2 linked regions of the Pararoseomonas sp. SCSIO 73927 genome follow. The protein of the gene in region 1 binds, or shares a complex with, the protein of each later gene. Links are inferred from orthologs where the notes say so. Each region holds a gene or a part of one and is shown on either strand. Other genes may lie near its edges.

Evidence for each region.
Region 2: the proteins of trxB (region 1) and trxA are in contact, whole or in part, in a crystal structure (PDB 1F6M), measured with the Escherichia coli proteins. The link is inferred for Pararoseomonas sp. SCSIO 73927 from one-to-one orthologs.

Annotation. Positions count from the first base shown.
Region 1 is NZ_CP146232.1:5,418,875-5,422,155, forward strand. What follows is about bases 72-3,041. They hold trxB (thioredoxin-disulfide reductase), read left to right. Parts: upstream 72-1,043; coding sequence 1,044-2,039; downstream 2,040-3,041. Other genes in these bases: VQH23_RS25600 (PBP1A family penicillin-binding protein), read left to right, coding at 72-318; VQH23_RS25605 (Lrp/AsnC family transcriptional regulator), read right to left, coding at 334-825; VQH23_RS25615 (LysR family transcriptional regulator), read left to right, coding at 2,039-2,929. In the rest of the region: more of VQH23_RS25600, read left to right, coding at 1-71; VQH23_RS25620 (DUF6481 family protein), read left to right, coding at 3,254-3,281.
Region 2 is NZ_CP146232.1:1,550,128-1,553,269, reverse strand. The notes cover bases 221-3,051. They hold trxA (thioredoxin TrxA), read left to right. Parts: upstream 221-1,385; coding sequence 1,386-1,718; downstream 1,719-3,051. Other genes in these bases: VQH23_RS07295 (glutathione peroxidase), read left to right, coding at 2,862-3,051; VQH23_RS07300 (PQQ-dependent sugar dehydrogenase), read left to right, coding at 1,738-2,865; queC (7-cyano-7-deazaguanine synthase QueC), read left to right, coding at 309-1,010; VQH23_RS07315 (NUDIX hydrolase), read left to right, coding at 221-301. In the rest of the region: more of VQH23_RS07315, read left to right, coding at 1-220; more of VQH23_RS07295, read left to right, coding at 3,052-3,142. UniProt on the Escherichia coli protein: Participates in various redox reactions through the reversible oxidation of its active center dithiol to a disulfide and catalyzes dithiol-disulfide exchange reactions.

The sequences.
Region 1 (3,281 bases):
GCGCCGCCGGTCCGCGGCGTGGCGAGCGTGGTGGACACGGCCACGCTGCGCCTCGGCAACCGCGCCCTGCAGCTGACCGGGGTGATCGGGATGCGCGGGGAGTATGCCCGCCAGCTCGCCCTCTACCTCGCCGGGCGGGAGGTGGCGTGCGAGCCCGTGGGGGACGGCGCGCATCGCTGCAGCGTGGAGGGGCGCGACCTGTCGGACGTGGTGCTGTTCAACGGCGGCGGCCGCGCCAGCGCCGATGCCTCGCCCGAGCTGCGGCGGAGCGAGACGGAGGCGCGGGAGGCCGGGCGGGGGGTCTGGGCGGGGGGCTAGCGCCCCTTCACCCCTTCACCCCTCCACCGGCACCCCGGCCTCGTCCTTGGATGTCCGGATGGTCTGCAGGGTGCGGACGTGCATGACGAGCTCCGAGCCCGTCAGCCGGTTCGTCAGCTCGTTCTCGTGCGCGGGGTTGCGGGCGACGAGGCGCAGCAGGAAGTCGCCGCCGCCGCGGATCATGTGGCACTCCCGCACCTCCGGCCAGTCCCGCACCATGGCCTCGAAGGATTCCAGCACCGGCAGCTTCTGGCTCTCCAGCCCCACCACGGCGAAGAAGGTGATCTCCCAGCCGAGCGAGGCCGGGTCCACGTCGGCGTGGTAGCCGCGGATCACGCCGGATTCCTCCAGCCGGCGGACGCGGCGCAGGCAGGGCGGGGCGGAGAGGCCCACCCGGGCGGCCAGCGCCACGTTCGTCATGCGGCCATCGGCCTGCAGCTCGCGCAGGATCTCGCGGTCGGTTGCGTCGAGGGCGCCGGGCGCGAAGCCGTTGCCGAGGTCTTTCAAGGGCGGTTCTTCTCTCGGGCCGTCTTGAGGGGCCGGTCGCGGGTCGGGTCTCGGGTAAGGCTTGCCGCCCGAGCTGCGGGCCGGAGCTCCTGCCCCCGACTATCCCCTGAGCGGGGGGGCGGCTTCAAGGCCCGCCGTATCCCGAGAGGTCCAGGGGTGGTGCAAGGCGGCGCGCGCACCGATATGGTGGTGCCGCGACTCTGCACTGCCTTCAGGACATGGACGTGGCCAACACCCACCGTACGCGACTGCTCATCCTCGGCGCCGGCCCGGCCGGCTACACCGCCGCCATCTACGCCGCGCGCGCCGGGCTCGAGCCGATCCTCGTCGCGGGGCTCCAGCCGGGGGGTCAGCTCACCATCACCACCGATGTCGAGAACTACCCCGGCTTTGCCAGCGCGGTTCAGGGCCCCTGGCTGATGGAGCAGATGCAGGCCCAGGCCGCCCATGTCGGCACGCGCATCATCCAGGACGTCATCACCGGGGTGGAGCTGGGGGCGAAGCCCTTCCGGGCCGTCGGCGATTCGGGCGACACCTACGAGGCCTCCGCCATGGTGATCGCCACCGGCGCCCAGGCGCGCTGGCTCGGCATCCCCGGGGAGAAGGAGCTCTCGGGCTTCGGCGTCTCCGCCTGCGCCACCTGCGACGGCTTCTTCTTCCGCAGCCGCGAGGTGGCGGTGATCGGCGGCGGCAACTCGGCGGTGGAGGAGGCCCTCTACCTCGCCGGGCTGGCGTCCAAGGTCACGCTGGTCCACCGGCGGGACAGCCTGCGGGCGGAGCGGATCATGCAGGAGCGGCTGTTCAAGCACCCCCGCATTTCCGTGGTCTGGAACGCGGTGGTGGAGGAGGCGCTGGCGACCGAGGGCAAGTTCCGCGCCCTGCGCGCCCTGCGGCTGCGCGACCTCGCCGGCGGCGGCACCACCGAGCTTCCGGTGGACGGCATGTTCGTGGCGATCGGGCACGACCCCGCCACCGCCCTGTTCCGCGGCCAGCTGGAGACGGATGCGGACGGCTACATCGTGACCGAGCCGGGATCGACCCGCACCAGCATCCCCGGCGTTTTTGCGGCCGGCGACGTGCAGGACCGGATCTACCGCCAGGCCGTCACCGCCGCGGGTTCGGGCTGCATGGCAGCGCTGGACGCCGAGAAGTGGCTGGCCCACATGCCCGACGACGCCCCCGCTGTGGCGGCCTACGACGCGGTGGACGGCTGATGCCGCTGGACTGGGACAAGCTGCGGGTCTTCCACGCCGTCGCGGAGGCGGGATCCTTCACCCATGCCGGGGACACGCTGAACCTCAGCCAGTCCGCCGTCTCCCGCCAGATCCAGGCGCTGGAGGAGAGCCTGAACGTGCCGCTGTTCCACCGGCACGCGCGCGGGCTGATCCTGACGGAGCAGGGCGAGACGCTGAACAAGACGGTGCGCGAGGTCTTCGCCAAGCTGGCGATGACGGAGGCCCTGCTGACCGAGAGCCGGGAGCGCGCGGCGGGGCGGCTGAAGGTGACGACCACCACTGGCTTCGGCGCCAACTGGCTCGCCCCGCGGCTGGAGCGCTTCCTGAAGCTGCACCCCGACATGACGGTGACGCTGCTGCTGGACGACACGGAGCTGGACCTGGCGATGCGGGAGGCGGACCTTGCCATCCGCATGCACGCGCCGCGGCAGCCGGACCTGATCCAGCGGCACATCGCGACCTTCGGCTGGAAGGTGGTGGGATCGCCGGACTACCTGCGCGGCGCCGGGATCCCGCAGCGGGCGGAGGACCTGGATGCCCACCGGCTGATCATCTACGGCGACTATCACCCGCCCGTGGAGGACATTAACTGGCTGGCCGAGGCGGGCCGTCGGCAGGGATCCCCTCGCCGGGCGGCGGTGGAGGTGAACTCGCTTCCGGCCATGCTGCGGGCGGTGCGCTCCGGCCTCGGGATCGCCGCCCTGCCCGACTACATGGGCGAGGACCTGGCGGACCTGGTGCCCGTGCTGACGGAGCTGAAGACCCCGAAGATCGAGGCCTTCTTCGTTTATCCGGAGGAGATGCGGAACTCCAAGCGCGTGGCGGTCTTCCGCGACTTCCTCGTGGCGGAGCTGGCCGGGCATGTCTGACCGACGCCGCCGTTCCGTGCTGCGGTGCGTCATGCAGCACCCGCATGGCCGCTGGACGTTATTGGCGCGCCCGGCATCGGAGGGCCGGGCCTAACCTTTCCTTCGTTCGGTGATTGATCCGGACGGGGTCCTCGGGACCCCGCGTCTCCCAGACGTGAAGCCTCCCTGTATGCACTTGCCCGGAAGGCTCAGGCTTCAGGCCGTCGCTTTCCGGGCTTTCTTTTTTGCCCGCGCAGTGCCACCTGAGCGCCAGCGCGAAGCGGAGGGGCGGGCGGGCAGCACCAGCCGGCAGGGCCCCGCACCGGCACCCATCAGAGAGAGACGATGCGAACCCTCAAGGGCACAGACTTCA
Region 2 (3,142 bases), 3.9 Mb from region 1 along the record:
CGGCACGGACCCTGCGAGGATCGCCGCCGGCGAGCTGCGCGAGGAGACCGGGCTGATTGCCGACCGCATGACCTATGCCGGTGAGATGTTCCAGGGCGCGGGCTACTGCAACCAGCGCGGCCACGTCTTCCTGGCGACCGAGCTGACGATGGGCGAGACGGCGCGGGAGAGCACGGAGCAGGACCTGGTGTGCCGCGACTTCGCGCTCGCCGAGGTGGAGGCGATGCTGCGCGACGGCGTGATCGTGGACGCGATGAGCATGGCGGCCTTCGGGCTGCTGCGCCTTAAGGGACTGATCTAGCCCGGCCATGACGGACGAAGGCGCCCTGGTCCTCTTCTCCGGCGGGCAGGATTCCACCACCTGCCTCGCCTGGGCGCTGGACCGCTTCGCCCGCGTGGAGACGCTGGGCTTCGATTACGGCCAGCGCCACCGGGTGGAGCTGGAGTGCCGCGACAGGCTGCGCGCCGGGCTGCGCGCGATGAAGCCGGAATGGGCGGAGCGGCTGGGGGAGGACCACACCCTCTCCATCCCCGTGCTCGGCGCCATCTCCGACACGGCGCTGACGCGCGACGTGGCGATCGCGATGGAGGCGGGCGGGCTGCCCAACACCTTCGTGCCCGGGCGGAACCTCGTCTTCCTCACCTTCGCCGCCGCGCTGGCCTATCGCCGCGGCCTGCGCCGCATCGTCGGCGGCATGTGCGAGACGGACTACTCCGGCTACCCGGACTGCCGCGACGACACGATCAAGGCGCTGCAGGCGGCGCTGAACCTCGGCATGGCATCCCGCTTCGTGCTGGAGACGCCGCTGATGTGGATCGACAAGGCCGAGACCTGGCGCCTGGCGCAGCGCCTGGGCGGCGAGGCGCTGGTGCGGCTGGTCGTGGAGGAGACCCACACCTGCTACCGCGGGGAGCGCGGGCCGATGCACCCCTGGGGCCATGGCTGCGGCACCTGCCCGGCCTGCGAGCTGCGCGCGGCGGGGTGGCAGCGTTTCGCGGAGGCGGTCTGATTCACCTTTCTGGGCTGTCCGGCACCAGGGGGCTTTGCCCCCTGGAACCCCCACCAGGAGGCTGAGCCTCCTGGACCTGCATCGGGCTGCCGCGGGACTGACGGGAGATGTCGGCCCTCTACGATTAGCACCCCATCCTGCCCCTGCAGTCGCCTCGGCTCCACGAGCCGAGGCGCACCGTCAGCCGGGTCCAGACCAACTCGAAGAAGAAGATGATGGTGAGGGGTCCGGGGAGAGGAAGAACTCCTTCTTCCTCTCCCCGGCCACGGAGGGCCGCCGCAAGGCCGGGCCCTCCCTGTCTTGACCGGTGGCCGGGGCATCCCGATTTTCTATCCGAACCCGGCATCGGGCCCCATCACTGGGACGAGATTGAGCATGAGCGAGAACACCAAGGCTGTCAGCGACGACAGCTTCAAGACGGACGTGCTGGAGGCTTCCGGCCCCGTCCTCGTGGATTTCTGGGCGGAGTGGTGCGGCCCCTGCCGCCTGGTCGGCCCGATCCTGGACGAGATCGGCAAGGACTACGCGGGCAAGCTGACGGTCGCGAAGGTGAACATCGACGACAACCCGATGACGCCGAACGAGTACGCGGTGCGTGGCATCCCTACCATGATCCTGTTCAAGGACGGCAAGCCCGTGGACATGAAGGTGGGCGCCATGCCGCGCGGCCAGCTCCGCGCCTGGGTGGATCAGGCGATCGCCGGCTGATCCGGGGGGCCTGAACCGCTTGCGCACCGCACTCCTGTTGCTGCTGGGGCTGGCCGCCTGCGCCAGCCCCGTCTCGTCGCAGGAGGTGGTGCGGAGCGAGCGCGCGGCCTTCCGCGTGACCGACTTCGCCACGGGTCTGGAACGCCCCTGGGGCGCGGCCTTCCTGCCGGATGGCCGCCTGCTGGTGACGGAGCGGCCGGGGCGGCTGCGGATTGTCGGGCGGGACGGCGCCGTCTCGGCCCCCGTCCCCGGCGTGCCCGAGGTGGTGGCGCAGGGCCAGGGCGGGCTGCTGGACGTGGCCCTGGCGCCGGATTTCCCGGCCACGCAGCAGGTGTATTTCTGCCTCGCCGGCGCGGCGGGGGGCGGGGCGCTGACGCGCTTGGCCACCGCGCGCTTCTCCGCGGACATGGCGCGGCTGGAGGGCACCACCACCCTGCTCGACGCGACGCCGGCCCAGTCCTCCGGGCGGAACCATTACGGCTGCCGCATCGTCTTCGCGCCGGACGGGAAGCTGATGCTCTCCACCGGGGATCGCTACACCGACAAGGAGCGGGCGCAGCGGCTGGACGACCTCGGCGGCAAGGTGCTGCGGCTGGAGCGGGACGGGCGCCCGGCGGAGGGCAATCCCTTCATCGGCCGCGCGGGCGCGAGGCCGGAGATCTTCACCTACGGGCACCGCAACCCGCAGGGGCTGACGATCAACCCCGCCACCGGCTCCGCCATCGAGATTGAGTTCGGGGCGCGCGGTGGGGACGAGGTGAACCGGCTGCGCGCGGGCGCCAATTATGGCTGGCCGCTGGTCTCCTACGGCACGGATTACGACGGCAGCCCGATCGGCACGGGGCAGGCGAGCGCGCCGGGGATCGAGGAGCCGCTGCGGCACTGGACCCCGGCCGTCAGCCCTTCCGGCGGGAACTTCTACGCGGGGGGCGCCTTTCCCGGCTGGCGGGGCAACCTCTTCGTCTCCGCGCTGCGGACGCCCGGCCTGGTGCGCCTGACCATGGACGGGGACCGCGTGGTGGGGGAGGAGCGGCTGCTCTGGGGCCGCACGCGCCTGCGCCACGTGCTGCCGGGGCCGGACGGCCTCCTCTACATCCTCACCGACGAGACACAGGGCCGGGTGATCCGGCTGGAGCCCGCGAATTGAGCGATACCGGCCTTCTCGACCTCTCCGCCCCCCTTCCCGGGGGCGGTGCCCAGCCCCTTGCCGACTACGGGGGCAAGGTGCTGCTGGTGGTGAACACGGCGAGCCGCTGCGGCTTCACGCCGCAATATGCGGGGCTGGAGGCGCTGCAGCGCCGCTACGGCGAGCGCGGCTTCCAGGTGCTGGCCTTCCCCTGCAACCAGTTCGGCTCCCAGGAGCCGGGGAATGCAGAGGAGATCGCCAGCTTCTGCACCACGAAGTACGACGTCACCTTCCCCGT